Regions from separate parts of the Exiguobacterium sp. KKT215 genome, predicted to be linked through region 1. Evidence: riboswitches for the same ligand, from Rfam matches in the RefSeq annotation. Region 1 holds a riboswitch; each other region holds the start of a gene.
The links. A riboswitch is a leader RNA that binds a small molecule or an ion and turns the genes downstream of it on or off. The one in region 1 is predicted to bind thiamine pyrophosphate.
Positions count from the first base shown of each region.

Region 2: linked by a shared signal. The riboswitch ahead of thiT (energy-coupled thiamine transporter ThiT) and the one ahead of thiW (energy coupling factor transporter S component ThiW) in region 1 are both predicted to bind thiamine pyrophosphate.
Region 3: linked by a shared signal. The riboswitch ahead of ACZ2GZ_RS07105 (YkoF family thiamine/hydroxymethylpyrimidine-binding protein) and the one ahead of thiW (energy coupling factor transporter S component ThiW) in region 1 are both predicted to bind thiamine pyrophosphate.

Region 1 is NZ_CM145756.1:176,103-181,428, reverse strand. Features, by position in the region: gene ACZ2GZ_RS01045 (AAA family ATPase) at 1-636, opposite strand, end outside; gene ACZ2GZ_RS01040 (hypothetical protein) at 735-1,427, shown strand; gene ACZ2GZ_RS01035 (hypothetical protein) at 1,520-2,266, shown strand; gene ACZ2GZ_RS01030 (aminoglycoside phosphotransferase family protein) at 2,268-3,236, opposite strand; gene ACZ2GZ_RS01025 (hypothetical protein) at 3,279-3,599, shown strand; TPP riboswitch at 3,624-3,722, shown strand; gene thiW (energy coupling factor transporter S component ThiW) at 3,787-4,275, shown strand; gene ACZ2GZ_RS01015 (hypothetical protein) at 4,339-4,605, shown strand; gene ACZ2GZ_RS01010 (GNAT family N-acetyltransferase) at 4,600-5,079, opposite strand; gene ACZ2GZ_RS01005 (YcxB family protein) at 5,061-5,326, opposite strand, start outside.
Region 2 is NZ_CM145756.1:1,820,595-1,825,920, reverse strand. Features, by position in the region: gene pknB (Stk1 family PASTA domain-containing Ser/Thr kinase) at 1-1,750, shown strand, start outside; gene rsgA (ribosome small subunit-dependent GTPase A) at 1,795-2,679, shown strand; gene rpe (ribulose-phosphate 3-epimerase) at 2,681-3,337, shown strand; TPP riboswitch at 3,357-3,457, shown strand; gene thiT (energy-coupled thiamine transporter ThiT) at 3,534-4,106, shown strand; gene ACZ2GZ_RS09485 (thiamine diphosphokinase) at 4,106-4,693, shown strand; gene rpmB (50S ribosomal protein L28) at 4,752-4,940, opposite strand; gene ACZ2GZ_RS09475 (Asp23/Gls24 family envelope stress response protein) at 5,194-5,326, shown strand, end outside.
Region 3 is NZ_CM145756.1:1,364,194-1,369,519, reverse strand. Features, by position in the region: gene ACZ2GZ_RS07125 (hypothetical protein) at 1-431, shown strand, start outside; gene ACZ2GZ_RS07120 (energy-coupling factor transporter transmembrane component T family protein) at 447-1,181, opposite strand; gene ACZ2GZ_RS07115 (ABC transporter ATP-binding protein) at 1,181-2,509, opposite strand; gene ACZ2GZ_RS07110 (ECF transporter S component) at 2,502-3,077, opposite strand; gene ACZ2GZ_RS07105 (YkoF family thiamine/hydroxymethylpyrimidine-binding protein) at 3,070-3,663, opposite strand; TPP riboswitch at 3,745-3,845, opposite strand; gene ACZ2GZ_RS07100 (GTP-binding protein) at 3,907-5,100, opposite strand; gene ACZ2GZ_RS07095 (hypothetical protein) at 5,205-5,326, opposite strand, start outside.

The DNA of each region.
Region 1 (5,326 bases):
CTGAATCGCCACTTGTCTCGCCTCGGCCTGCGCTTCTTGCAGCGCGACGAGTGACGTCACGGCCTCAATCCGTTTACGGGTCTCGGTCAACACTTGCAGCAACAGTTCCCGTTCTTCGGCGGCGTCCGGATAGCCGACGGGAATCGAGATGAGGAACCGGTCGAGTTGCGCGTCCGGGAGCGGGAACGTCCCGGCCGATTCAATCGGGTTCTGCGTCGCGATGACGAAGAACGGTTTCGGCATCGGATACGTCTTTCCGCCAATCGAGACTTGTCGTTCTTCCATCGCTTCGAGCAACGCCGACTGGGTGCGCGGTACGGCCCGGTTGATTTCATCAATCAGGACGACGTTCGCGAAAATCGGACCTTGCCGATGGTCAAAGCCTTGCGTCTGCATATTGAAGTAGTCGGTGCCGATGACGTCGGACGGGAGCAAATCGGCCGTAAACTGGATGCGCGAGAACGTCCCGTCAAAACTGCCGGCGATTGCTTTGGCGAGCAACGTCTTCCCCGTCCCGGGTACGTCCTCGAGCAAAATATGTCCTTCGGCGAGAAGCGCCGTGCAGCAAAGGCGGACGACCTCGTCCTTTCCTAAATACACTTCGTTCAACTGTTTGATGACCGCTTCGATTCCCATGTCGTTCCCCTCCGTTGGTAGATGTCTTATTCGAAGTTTACCTGTTTATGGTAATATAGACAATAAATAGTCTGAACATTCTGGTAAGGAGGTAGAACATGAAGTGGGCGTCTCGATTTATCGGGTTCTTGATCGTGACAGCTTGTCTCGTGGTGACGTTCGTCTTCGTCAGCAAGGAGACGTTCAGTTGGTTTCAAACGATCAATACCCCTGCTCCAATGAGTATGATTGAAATGGGCAAGCCAGAAGAAGCCCCACCGCCAAAAGGGGGTATCGATTTAGGCGCTACCGATGAGAGGGGAAAAGGCGGAGAACGGCAAGAGAAGGAAGACATGCTGAAATTCACGTTCGGTAGCGGCAATGGCGATGCTCCCGGCGGACTCGGCACATTGTTCGCCTTTCTTGCCGCTATCGGGTTGACCGTCTATGGCGTGCGTAAATGGCTACATCGTCGACGAGGAAAAGGATTCACGTTTTCTAGTAGACAGAATGCCTTTGCGCCACTGTCTCTCAACGCGGACACATCGATTGAGGCACGGACGTTCCCGATGCTCACGAATATCGAACTGAGGGATTGGCTGATCACGTTCAACGCGTCGCTCGCCCCTGAGTTAAAGCTTCGAACGAATGAGACGGTCGTCGACTGGTTCGAACGCATCGAGCTGACGGATATCGATGCCTCGCTCTATCATCTGATTCGTTATGGTCCCGCATCCGATCGCGACATCCCGTTCGAGCAGCAACAACGATTTTACGAGGCACTCGACCGTTACTTGAAGCGGCAACCCTGAGCGAGAAAGTACCCGGGTTCTCAATGACTGGCAAACATGCTACGATCATTGATAACAGGAAAAAAATGTAACTTTCTTAGGAGGTTTGATTGATGAAACGCCTAGGCTTGCTCGGGTTCAGTGTGTTTTTACTGACCGGGTGCACCGATTCCGTTGAGCAACCCATCGTTCCAGCCGATACAAATGAGCCGTCGTCCGAAGACATCACCGCTTGGACGCGAGAAGATTTTAAAGACGTCTTCGACCAATATGAAAAAGTCCCGCCGCTCTTGAAGGCACTCGAGAACGATGGACTCACCCCGTTCCGCGAGACGTTTGAGCACGTCGTCATCGCCGGCGACGGCATCCAGCATACATACGCCGATATTCATCCGTTCAAACTCGATGACGGCACGTACGCCACCGTCTATGAGAGCGAGAACGGGGACATCGCTAACGGTCCCGAGTCGGTCGCCCCGCTGTTTTGGCAAGAAGCATCGTTCCTTCAATTCGTCGAAGAGATTGAAAAACGGAAATATGGGACGAGTGCCCCACCGACGGACGTCATCCTGACCGAAGATGAATTCCAGACGCTCTATAATCGCCACGCCTACACATCCGCGCTCATCGTCGAGCTCAACGAATGGGGCGTACAACTGGCGCGCGATCCGCTCGAGAACGTCATCATCGCGGGAAACGGGGTCAAGGAAGTGAAGGCCGATTTGATCGTCTTTAAAGTCGAGGGTGGCTACGCCATCGTCTACGACCGAGACGGTGAGATCTTCAAAGGGCCGGAGTCGATTGCTCCGCTGTTTTGGAGCGAGACGGATTATGAAAACCTACTCGAGAAACATGAATGACTTATCGGAAGCGTCGTTTCAAGTCCCGGTACTCGAGTAGCAAATTTAGCCATTGCGCCGGCTTATCGCTCGACTCAGCTACATCGTACCGGTATCTCGTCACATACACATGCCACGACAAGGCACGATAGACGCAACCGAGCTCCTCGGCGATCAGTAGATGACGCCAAAGTACGTCCTTGGGTGCGACGCCGCTCCACGCTTCCAAGTAAACCGTACGCATCGTTTGAATCTGTTTATACCAGGCGACCTCGTCTTCTTCCGGCAATAAGTCGTACAGCGCGTTCCAAAACACGCGCACGCTGAAAAATGGGTGCGTGACCGTCGCGTCGCCCCAGTCGAGGATACACAAATCATTCGTCCGTTCCCGCCAGAAGATGTTGCCGCCGTGCAAATCACCGTGCTCGAGACTCATCGGCATCCCAATCGCCAGCTCATCGCACATGGCGATCAATTCGTCTTGAAGCGCGAGCATGGCCTCGGCTTTGTATTGCTCGAGCCCGACACAGAGCTCAGGCAAATATGTTTGGATTTCATCCTTCAATGTGGCCGGTCGCCGGTCCGGGACGCCGAGAGACAAGTAGGTCTCAATCTGGTCGATCTCTTGTCGCTGCAACTGTGCGTATTGGCGCAACGCCGCTTCATATCGACTCACGTCCGGCCGTGCACGTAACGCGTCTCCGCCGATGTCTCGCATGAGTAGCCAATTCTGAGCTGAATCGATGGCGATGACGTCAGGCACGAAATCAGGATGCCGCTCGGCCAGAAACGCCGACAATCCGGCCTCGCCGCGGCTGATATCGGTCACCGCTTTGGCGTAGTAACGTTCCTCATTGAGCGCGCCAACAAGCAAGTACGTCAAATCGGTATCTTTGATCACGTGCCACCTCGCATTCGGCACGTTTGCCTCAATCCATCGTTCGAACCGTTCACGAAACGATCGGTCACGCCATGGGATTGCCTGTCTCATCCTGTTCACCCTTTCTTTCATCATCTCCTAGGAGGAAACGATATGGACGTTGTATATTACTCATACCCGGTCGATGCCATCTTGTATATGTACTTAGGGGCGACGGCCGTCGTCAGTCTCATCATCGGGCTGCTCGTTTGGCGTCTGTTCAAGCGCCGAGCTGTCGGCTTTTGGACAACGCTCGTTCTCAGCTTTTTCGGGCTGTCGCTCTCGCTCGTCTGGTTTCAAAACGCGTCCGTCGCCGTGTTCATGGGGACACTCCCGTGGCTGATCAATCTCGTCTTCTCCCTTTTGTTGTACGGCCTATTCATCGGCATCATCTATGTCACGTTCCGACCACGAAAGCTCGACCGCGTCAAATGACGGTATGCTATACTCATGTTAATAAACGACCACTAGGGGAGCCTTCGGGCTGAGACGGCATGCGCCGGACCCTTCGAACCTGATCTGGCTCATACCAGCGTAGGGAAGTGGTGTGGGATTCGTCTGTCTTTCCACGCCACTTTTCCACTTGGAGAAGTGGCGTTTTCATTTTGAAAGGAGACTATCTATGCGTATTCAACAACTCACTTGGATGGCGATGCTCGTCGCCATCGCCGTCATCGGTTCCCTGTTCATCTCGATTCCGACCGGTGTCGCCCGTGCCTATCCGATTCAACACATGGTGAACGTCATCGCCGCCGTCACCGTCGGACCGATCGGGGCCGTTCTCGTCGCGTTCGTGACCGGACTCGTCCGTGTCATGACCGGTACCGGGTCGCTCTTGGCCTTTCCCGGAGGTATGATTGGGGCGCTTTTGGCCGGGGTCTTCTATATGAAGACGAACCGCGTCGCCTTCGCCGCATTCGGTGAAGTCATCGGGACAGGCCTCATCGCCTCGCTCGTCGCCGTCCCGTACGCCAAGGTGTTGATGGGGAGCGAGTTCGGGGCACTGTTCTTCTTCCCGGCCTTCCTTGCGTCGAGTGTGACCGGGGCCGTGCTCGGCTGGATCGTCTTGGCTCGGGTCAAGCAATTGCGACCGCTCACGGCGAAGCGATAAGTACTTCCCTCCCACTGATATTAAATGGTAAAATCAGGATATCAGATATTAGGAGGTCATGTCTTGAATCGATTGACGCTATTACTGGCTGCCACCGCTTGCCTGTTCATATCCGGTCTCTTGTACACGCTTGAACGCATCGCCACGTTCACCCGCTGGAATGCTCAAATTGCGACGGGCACGTTCTCCAGCGAGCCGATGTTCGTCGATGTGCTGCTCCAAAACGTGTTCATCTCGATTTTCGGAGTGGCTGCTATCGTTCTCTTTTTCAAAGCGGGCAGTGCTGTTCAAGGCTCAACGACGACGAAAACAGGGACGGCCGACTTATGACGGCTGTCCCTGTTTGACGTGATACACCCAAATCTCTTCCCCGTTCGCCTCATCAATCAGGCCACTGTCGACAAATCCCCCCTTCGCATAGAACCGTTTCGCCGGTTCGTTCATCGGATGCAGACTGAGGATGAGGTCATCGACATCGAAGCGTTCTTTCATCCACTGAATCGTAAGTTGTAAACATGTTGAACCGATGCCTTTCCCTTGCTCTGTCACATCGATCATAAATCGATCGAGCCAGATGTAACGATCCACCTTGTTCTCGGCCCCAATCATCATGAAGCCGACGGGATGCTCATCGCGACAAAGCGCATAGCACTGCCACGCATATTTGACATCGGTTTCCATCTCGCGAAGCGATTCGGCGTTTGTTTCGATAAAGCGAGCTTGGTCAGAAGCGACGGTCAAGGCGACAACAGCCTCCCGGTTTGTGTCATCGACAAGTTGAATCGTCAGCGTATCGGCAGCCATCGGCGCACCTCTTCCATGTCCAGTCCGCGCTTCGGCAAGATATAGGCGCTGACCGAGGAGTTGTATAGATACACATAATCGTCCTCCTCGACGACTTCCTTGATTCCTGCCCATGACACACGCGTCTCGCCGAACTCATTTAAATCGCGCAGACCAGTCTCCTCCAAATCCATCGTGTGGGGACCAATCATGCCTTCGTTGCTGCGTTCGTCGATGAGACGCCGCGTCTGCTTCCGGACATGCCGTT
Region 2 (5,326 bases), 1.3 Mb from region 1:
TCTGAACCATCCGAATATCGTCGCCATCTACGACGTCGGAGACGAGCGTGACATCTATTACATCGTCATGGAACACGTCGATGGGATGACGCTCAAACAATATTTGCAAGAAGAGTACATATCTGTCGACGAGGCGCTTCGCATCATGGGACAGATTTGTGATGCCATCGACCATGCCCATGCGAATCGAATCATTCATCGGGACATCAAACCGCAAAACATGATGATCGATCAGAGCGGCAACGTCAAAGTGACGGACTTTGGGATTGCGGTGGCCATGTCGAACGCGACGCTGACCCATACGATGTCAGTGCTCGGCTCGGTCCATTACTTTTCTCCAGAACAGGCGCGCGGAAAGTTCGCCGATGAGAAGTCAGATATTTATTCACTCGGTGCCGTCCTGTATGAACTCGTGACCGGACGCGTTCCGTTCATCGGCGAGACGCCAGTCGCCGTCGCACTTCAACATTTGCAAGACGACCCGATTCGACCGATGGATTTGAACCCGAACATCCCGCAAGCGCTTGAGAACTGCATCATGCAGGCGCTGGCGAAATCACCGGGCGCCCGTCACACATCGGTCGCCGCCTTTAAGAAGGATTGCATGACGGCGCTCGACCCGGAACGTGCGAACGAACCGAAACGCCTCAGTACGGAACAGGACGCATTCGATCAGACGCTCGTCATGTCACCGGTCGTCCCGGACGAACCGAACGTCAAAGAGACACCGGAACAACCGGTCGCACCGAGCGAACCTGAGACAGCGAACCCGAAGCCGAAACGGAAGAAGAAGTGGTGGCTTTGGCTCCTACTCCTCTTCTTGTTGATTGGCGGCGGAATCGGGGCATATGTCATCGCCGATGAGATGTCCCGTGCCGTCGTGCCAGACGTCGTCGGGATGACGAACGACGAAGCGACGACCGAACTCGAAACAGCCGGTTTTGTCGTCGAAGCGACAGAGCGGGCGAGCGATAACATCGCCGCTGGCGACGTCATTTCGCAGACACCGCAAGCCGGTCGGAAACCGAAACGCGGAACGACCGTGACGATTGTCGTGTCGGCCGGGAAAGAGACGGTCGCGATGCCGGACGTCGAAGGATTGTCTCAGTCGGCGGCCGAGCGGACGCTCAAAGACCTCGACTTTGCGGATATCGAAATTCAATCCGAGGCGTCGGAGACGGTCGATAGCGGCGATGTCATCTCCCAGTCGATTGCTCCGGACAACGAGGTCGTCCCGTCTGAAGAGACGGTGACGCTCGTCGTCTCGACCGGTAGCAATAAAGTCGAACTCGCCAATTTAGCCGGGTATACGTTTGAGGAAGCGACGACGTACGCCGAACAGAATAGCTTGAAAATCGTCAAACGAGACGAGTATTCAACGAGCGTGCCCGCCAACCAAATCATTCGTCAGTTACCGACGGCCGGAACAGCCGTCGACCCGGGGACGGAATTGACCGTCATCGTGTCGCAAGGGGTCGAACCGACCGACGTCTCGATTGAACGGGAAGTCAACGTCGAAATCGATCCGCCTGCTGAAGGCGAAGAACCTGTGGCACTCGAGGTCGTCATTCGGACGGTAGACGCCCGTGGCGAAGTCGAAGTGTTGCGTGATAAGATAACGGAGACGACGACTTACTCGTATACGCTCGTCATTGCACCGGACGAAGTCGGAACCGCGACGATCGAAGTCGACGGGGAAGTCGTCCGGACGGATACGGTGACGTACGCACAAGCAAAAGATTCACAATGAAGAGGTGGCGCGCGCGTCGCCTCTTTTTCTAAGGAGGTCATAGGATGAAAGGTACGATTATTCGATTACAAGGCGGGTTTTATGATGTCATGACGGAAGAGAAACAAGAGATCCGTTGTCGCGCCCGCGGCAATTTCCGCAACCGGAACATCTCGCCGGTCGTCGGCGACGATGTCGATATTCAAGACCAAGGGGACGGCACAGGCTATATCTTGGCCGTCGATGAGCGGTCGAACCATCTCGTCCGCCCGCCGATCGCTAACATCGATCAAGCGTTCTTGCTGTTCTCGGTCAAGGAACCGGCATTCTCGTTCCATCTGCTCGACCGTTTCCTCGTCTTAATCGAATCGAAGCAAGTCCATCCGATTATTGTCTTAACGAAAATGGACTTGTTGACGGAGTCGGAACTCGAAACGATTCAAGCGGCAGCGGCCTTATATCGGTCAATCGGCTATGAGGTCATCGAGACGTCGACGGAGACCGGGTCGGGGATTGAACAAATTCGTGGGTCGTTTAAAGAGAAGACGAGCGTGTTTGCCGGACAGACCGGAGTCGGCAAGAGTTCGCTCTTGAACGCGGTCGCGCCGGAACTAGAACTCGCGACCGGGAAAATCTCGAAGTCGCTCGGCCGAGGCAAGCACACGACGCGTCACGTCACGCTCATCACGCTCGCTGACGGGCTCGTCGCTGACACGCCTGGTTTCTCAAGCCTCGAGTTCCCAGAAGAACTCGAAGTCGAGGAGATGCGTTGGTGCTTCCCTGAGTTCGTCGAGCGGCACGACGACTGTAAGTTCCGAGGCTGTGCCCATTTGAACGAACCGGGTTGTGCCGTCAAAGCGGCCGTCGAGGCGGGAGAAATCGCTTCCACCCGTTATGAGAATTATGTTACGTTTATGGCAGAGTTAAACGATAGACAACGGAGGTACTGACATGATTAAAATTGCACCCTCGATTTTAGCGGCGGACTTCGCCAACCTAGAGGCAGAAGTGAAGGCGGTCCAAGAGGCCGGCGCGGATTATATCCATTTTGACGTCATGGACGGTCAATTCGTCCCGAACATCTCGATCGGTCTCCCGGTGCTCGCGAGCTTACGGAAGAAGTCGGACATGGTGTTAGACGTCCATTTGATGATCGACCAACCGGAGCGCTTCGTCGAAGACTTCATCAAGGCGGGAGCGGACATCGTCACCGTCCACGTCGAAGCGACGAACCATTTGCATCGCGTGCTTCAACAAATCAAGGCGGCCGGAGCCAAGTGTGGCGTCGTTCTCAACCCGCATACGCCGCTGTCATTGATTGAACACGTGCTCGGTGACGTCGACATGGTACTTCTCATGACGGTGAACCCTGGCTTTGGGGGTCAGAAGTTCATCGAATCGGTCGTGCCGAAAATCGCGGCGTTGAACGAGATGCGCCAAGCGCGCCGTCTCGACTTTGAAATCGAGATTGACGGCGGCGTCAATGCGGAGACTGCGAAATTATGTATCGATGCCGGTGCTGACGTGCTCGTGGCCGGCTCGGCCATCTATAACGAGCCGAGCTATAAAGACGCAATCGATAGCATTCGCAACGCATCTCGTGTATAATCGTCCATAGAACAACAAATATTGTCGCAAGGGGTGTCACATTTTGTGGCTGAGAGGCATACGCTAACCCTTTGAACCTGTTCCGTTCACACGGACGTAGGGATGTGGCGAAAATGCACGTTGCTACTCGATAGCAGCATGGCGTTTACGTCATGCTGCTTTTTGTCGTTCGCTCATATTTTAAGGAGGGAAATAGATGAAACAACGTTTAAAATTACAGGCGCTCATTGAAATCTCATTGTTCGCCGCACTCGGTTTGATTTTTGATTTGCTCATCCCGTTCCGGATGCCGCAAGGCGGGTCAATCAGCTTGGCGATGTTGCCGATTTTCGTCATGGCGTATCGTCACGGTTTGAAAGGCGGACTTGCGACCGGTGCACTTGTCGGAACGCTGCAACTGCTGTTCGGGGCCTACATCTTCACGCCGGTCCAGTTCCTGCTCGACTACACGTTCGCTTACGGTGTCGTCGGGATGGCGGGACTGTTTGCTGGTCAAGTGAAACGAGCCGCCAAGGATGAGGCGAAAAAGACGCTCGTCGTTTATTTGGTGCTCGGCGCGCTCCTCGGTTCACTGCTTCGTTACGGCGCCCACGTCTTGTCGGGGATCGTCTTCTTCGCCGAATACGCGGAAGGTCCGGTCGTCGCCTACTCGTTCGCCTATAACATGACGTACATGCTCCCGTCCTTCCTCGTGTCGGCCGTCGTCCTCGTCCTCTTGTTCGTCTCGGCGCCGCGCTTCGCGACGCTCGCGACCCGGGACGTCCGCTAATGCGGGTGTTGATTGTGGCGGCCAGCCCGGAACCAATCTCGGGACTCCCGCGTGACGTCGATTACATCATCGGCGTCGATGGGGGGTACGAGACACTGTTGAACCACGGGCTGAACCCAGATCTCGTCGTCGGCGATTTCGACTCCTTCACGGGCGAAGTGCCGATCGACGCCGTCCGCTATCCATCTGAGAAAGATGTGACCGACCTCGAGATCGCTCTCGAGGCGGCACGGGGGCATGGCGCGACGGAGATGATTGTCTACGGTGCGCTCGGCGGCCGGCTCGATATGACGCTCAGCAATATCGGTCTGCTCGAGGCGTATCCGGAGATGCGTCTCGTCACGGCAGGGCAGACGGTACGACTCGTCGGGTCGGGACGCTATGAACTCCCGCGTCAAGACGGTCACTATTTGTCGCTCATCCCATGGAAGCAGGCGAACGTGACCATCCGCGGCGTCAAATATCCGCTCGACCGTCACGATGTCGTCAGCCATGAGGCGCTCACCATCTCGAACGAATGGGACGATGAAGCGGCGGATTTGATCGTGCACGAAGGCATGGTGCTCGTGCTGTATGTCAAAAAATGAACACAAAAAAATCCCATCGGCGAATGCCGCTGGGATTTATTTCGTTCGTGTATAAAAATTATACGCGTTCAACGAGACCTGATTTAAGAGCGCGAGCTGAAACCCAAACTCGTTTAGGTTTACCGTCAACGAGAATACGAACTTTTTGTACGTTTACACCCCAAGTGCGTTTTGTCTTGTTGAGTGCGTGCGAACGGTTGTTACCTGATTTAGGTGATTTACCTGTTACGTAGCATTTACGTGCCATGCGTTTCCCCTCCTTTTTTATGTGGGTTCGTCCTAATAGACACTCGTTTATATTAGCACGGGTTTTTTCACGATGCAACTAGAAAATCATAGGATGACAAGAAAAAAACTTGACATTACTGGAAAGGATTTTAATAATGAATGAGGGTTACGGCTACAATTGACCGAGTTTATGGAGCAGGTTCTTTTAATAACTAGGTACTTATTGTAGAATGTAGTGAAGGAATCATTCCGAATAAAGGAGGCTACTCCATATGGCAATTGAAATGAAGACAACATATGGCAATATTGACATCACGAACGACGTGGTCGCGACACTCGCAGGCGGTGCGGCGATGGAATGTTTCGGCGTTGTGGGAATGGCGTCTCAAGCTCAATTGAAAGACG
Region 3 (5,326 bases), 1.2 Mb from region 1:
TGTCCGGCACGACCACGCAACGGGCGTATATGCTCATGCGGAACCATCTCGCACAACCGATTCGTGAGATGCGCGTCATCAGTCTCGTCCCGACGCTCGCCATCAATGACAACCTGCCTTACGTCGAGTCACAGCTCGACGAGGTCAACTTTCATTACGTGGAGGAAACGCTCGACGAGGTCGAGGCGAGCGGTGGGATGGCAATCGTCGGTTGGGGCTCGCCAGGTCGCTTGATGCACCATGCGACTCCGTATAAGACGCTTTTCGCCGACCACGAGGCTCATATGTTCTGTATCGGTACGACGTCCAAAGGCGAGCCGCAACAGATTCGTATGGCCAACGAGAACACGGTGCTCGAGGCGTTCAATAACGAATCGGTCAAACCGAAGTTTAGAATCGTGAAAGAAACGAAACAAGACGACTCCGAGTGAGTCGTCTTGTTTCGTTTATATGCCAATCCATACGCTCACTCCGAACAATACAATCAAGAGCGACGCCATCAGAAAGTCACTCCGCGTGACGGGAACCACTTCATAGGTAGCTCGAGGCTCCCCCGTGAACCCGCGTGCCTCCATCGAGAACGCGATGCGTTCCGCTTGTCGGATTGATCCGGCCAGAAGCGGGATGATTAAATTCGGAACGTGCCGAATGCGTTCGAGTCGCGTCTCTAAACGAACGCCTCGCAAAGCATGCGTTTCATACAGCTGCATCAGTTCATGCTTCAAAATCGGAAAGAAACGAAAGCCGACGAAGACACTGTAAGCGATTTTAGGCGACAACTTCCCTTGTTGCATCAAGCTGTAGACGAACCGTTTGGGGTCCGTCGTCAACGTGAACAGGAGTGACAACGCGGTGAATGCTAATACCCGTAAGGAGAGCGTCGCTGCTAGTATCACATTTTCGACGGTGACGTCGTTGCCGAACAGCGTGAACATGACCTCCCCGCCCGTCTCTTTTCCAAAGACGAGCGTCGTCCACAATGTCCCGAGCGCGGTGAATAAAAACGGAATCATGAATAGCCCCCACCGCTTCCAGTTCACGTTAGAAAAAAGAATTTGAAGTATAAGCGTTCCGATGAATACCGTAAGCGGCGTCCATGGATTGTACATAAAGGCAAGACCGAACATGAGACACGTCACGGTCATAAATTTGATCGTCGGATTCATCTCTTGAAACGTCATCACGATTCCTCCAGCAATAAACCGTGAGCTTGTAGTAGCTCTGTCTCATTCCAGAGCGATGCATCATATGGCCCACTCAAGTAACCTTCATGCATCAAGTAATAGGTGTTCGCGATTCGGGCGAAACTAAGGTCGTGTGTCACAAACAGAACCGTCTGGCCGGCGCGGATTCGTTCAACCATCAATTCATAAAGCGCACGAAGCGATACCTCATCTTGTCCAGCAGTCGGTTCATCGAACGCGATGAGCCGTTTATTCGAGAGCATCATCACGCCGATGGCGAGCCTTCGTTTTTGCCCGTGACTAAGCGAGAGTGGGTGGTCGTTACGAAACGGTCCAAGTCCGAGCCGGTTCATGATGTCCCCAATCGGACGATTATGGCCATATGCGAGCTCACATGACACATCACTCGTGATAAACAGATGAGCCGGAGATTGTGGGACGAGTCCGACTTCTTGATGTTCGCGGGCAAGGCTCTTGAGCCAAGTCGATTTGCCACTGCCGTTTCGACCGAGTACGGCAATGAGATCACCCTCGGCGACGGTCAGCTTGCTCGCTGCTAAATTGAATGTTTTTTTGTTTAATTGCGGTACGTGAAATAAAAAATCATCTCCTTTTGTCACCTCAACCGGAGAGAACGTATAATCCGGGCGGGCAACGAACGGTCCATCATAGTTGATGCGTCCGTTCACGAGTTCCACTTCTCTGTCGAAGAACCCGCCCCATAGGAAGGGTCGATGTTCGATGACGACAACGTTTACCGTCTGTGCGACGTTGTCGAGCCACTGAACGAAACGGGTTGATGTCTCGGGATCAAGGTGCGCGAGCGGCTCATCGAGCAGTAGCCATTCTGGCTTCCCGATCAAGGCGCAGGCGACAGCGATTTGTTGCTTTTCTCCACCTGAAAGGTCATGAATGACTCGGTCACGATAATCGGTCAACTGCAATTCCGCTAAAATATTGGCCACACGCGTCATCATCTCGTCCCTCGCCACGGCAAAATTTTCGAGTGTGAAAATCAATTCCTCCTCGACCGTCTGCATGACGAACTGACTGTCAGGATCTTGAAACACCGTTCCGACACGACGATTCACCTCACCAGCTGCATACGTATCATAAGAGCGGTCAAACAAATATAGTTTGCCCGTCACGATTCCATCGCAGTTCTCTGGATACAGACGATTCAACAAAGAGAACAATGTCGATTTCCCCGACCCGCTCGCCCCTGTAATGAGAGTCCTCCCAGCCGTTAATTGAAGCGTGATGTCCGTCAATACTTTGCTCTGTTTTTCCGGATAGCGGAATGACAGCTGTTCTGCCTCAACCATGCACACGTCCCTGACGCGCGATGGCATACCCTTCGAGCGCACCCGTCCGAAGCAACAAGTCGCTTAAAATCTTACCTCCCAGACCGGCAATGATCATCCCGCTCGTCGCTCGTAACGCGAACATCGTCGCCACGTATGTCGGACTGAGGGCAGCAAGTCCACCCATGACGTACGTATACGCGAAACTCGTCGCAGCTGCACCAAATCCGGCCAGCATGAGCACCCAAAGGTCATATCGCTTGTAGCCCGTGACCGCAAACGCCGCTTCAGCACCAAGTCCTTGAATGATCCCGACTAAAATCATACGAGGTCCAATCGCGTTCCCAATCATCATCTCAATCGTCGCCGCAAGCACTTCGGACAAGAATGCGGCGCCAGGTCGGCGGATGATATAAGCCGCAATAATCGAGACGATGAACCAGATGCCGAAAATCCATTCGTACGCGATCGGTCCGATCAAGCCAGCCCATAGATTCCCGACATGGACGAACGCCAAATAGACGACAGCGAATACGACCGATAAAATGGCCAACAAGACGATTTCTTTTAACTTCCACGACTTAAGCATCGTTACGTCCCTCGTGTGACGGGCTGTTCACGCTGAACGTCACCGTCATGACGACGTGGCTCGTCTTCGCACGGACCCGGTCGAACGTCGCCTCGTAAAATGAAAACACCGGTTCGATGTCGCCGTGAATGCCCGAGGCGTAATGCATCGAGTCATTGAAGACGCCACGCTCTTTCGCAAACGCAATTTCTTCGTAGATGATGTCCATATACTTCGCGTCCCCGAGCGGATAGAGGGCGAACTGAGAAGAGACGTACTGGGTCGATACAGGACCGTTCACAGGATCAGTCGTCACGTCGAGCAGATTGTCTCCTGCCGTGTCGCCTGGGCACCCGACCGAGAACGTCCCGCTCATCGACACATGTTCCCCGGTCTTCGTTGCATGTGACAAGACGGCTTTGGCCACGTCGAACACATGCTGACTGCGTCCCCGGATGACCGTCGAGACGTCATCGGTATGCCGCCAAACGTTTTGCAAGTTCGTCTCTTTCAATGCCCCTTTGATGACACTCACAAAATCAGATGTCATTGGGCTCAGCGTAAAGCGGAATCCGACAATCGGACTCGTACCACATTGGTTGTTCATGTTCTATTCCCCCTTATTGTATGTACACAAAAAAGCCGCATCCATGAGAATGCGGCCACTCGTCCAATGTAAAAATCCATTAGAAAAAGTGCCACACTTCCTCACGCCGGTATTACCCGGATCGAGTCATAAGGGATTGGAGCCATGCTCACATCTCAGCCGAAGCACCCCTAGTGTAGTCCAATGTATGCGGTTATCTATGCAACGAGAAGTATAGACGACCGCTCCGAATTTGTAAACGGTTTATGTGAAAGTCACGATACCGTTCCCCGGAAGCGTGTCCTGCAACGTCGTCCAATCGAGCGCCATCTCCTCATCCGTCAACAGACACGCGTCGAGTCCGGCCTCGATGACCGCACGCTCCATCCGCTGCCCGATCAAGACGAGCTCCGTCTGACGGTCCCCGTTCGGCTCGACGTAGTCGGCGGCGAGCTCAGGTTCTGCCGTGAACATGAGACTCCGCTCTTCCTCCGGCAGCGTCGCGAGCCAACGTCCCGCGTGTTCGAGCGTCGATGCGTACCCCGCTTGCGAGAACAGGCAGGCGATGTCGTTCCGGGAGGCGATCCATAAGAAACCTTTGGCGCGGACGACTTGATCCGGGAACGCCTCGATCCAGGCGTGGAGCCGCTCCGGATGAAACGGACGGCGGCGGCGATAGACGAACGAACTGATGCCGTATTCCTCCGTCTCTGGTGTGTGTGTCTCGGCCTCTAGTTCTTGAATCCAGCCGGCGGCGTGCATCGCCTGCTCGAAATCGAAAAGATTGACGTCCAACAGCTCCGTCAACTCCACGTTCGCGTAAACTGACGTCAACAGTTTGGCGGTTGGATTGAGCGCCTTCAACAGCCCGGCCATCTCACCGAGTTCTGTCTCGGTCACGCGGTCCGCCTTGTTCAAGACGATGATGTCCGCGAACTCGATTTGGTCGACAAGCAGGTCGACGACTTCGCGGACGTCCGTCTCATCGATGGCCTGCTTCCGTTCATGAAGCGACTCGCCCGAGTTGAAATCTTTCAAGAACCGATACGCATCGACGACCGTCACCATCGCATCGATATAGACACGGCTCGTCAAGTCGATGCCAAGGGCGTCATCGGCGTATGTAAACGTTTGGGCGACCGGAATCGGTTCTGAGATGCCAGATGACTCGATGATAATCCCGTCGAGCTCACGGTCGTTCGTGATCTCCTGTACCGCTTCGAGCAGGTCCTCACGGAGCGTGCAACAGATGCAGCCGTTCAATAGCTCGACCAATTTTTCGTCCGTCCGCGAGAAGCCGTTCTGCTCGATCAATCGTTCGTCGATGTTCAACTCGCTCATGTCGTTGACGATGACCGCATATTTCTTGCCGGACCGATTGTTCAACAGATGATTCATCAACGTCGTCTTGCCGCTCCCTAAATAACCGGACAGCACCGTGATTGGAATTCGTTTCATGTATCCCCACTCCTAAATCGTAATCATTACTTTTTAGATAATGACGGGTCACCATTGTCTTGTCAAGAAAAAAAACACGCCCGTTCCCGGACGTGTTCCTTTCCCTATTCTTCCAACGCCTTGCGTTCCGCCTCGGAGCGGGGATACGTGTTCGCCTGCCACTCGGCCCGATAAATCGAATCGAGCTGCGTCAGACCGACCTCATCCTCATCCTTATCGGCATCGA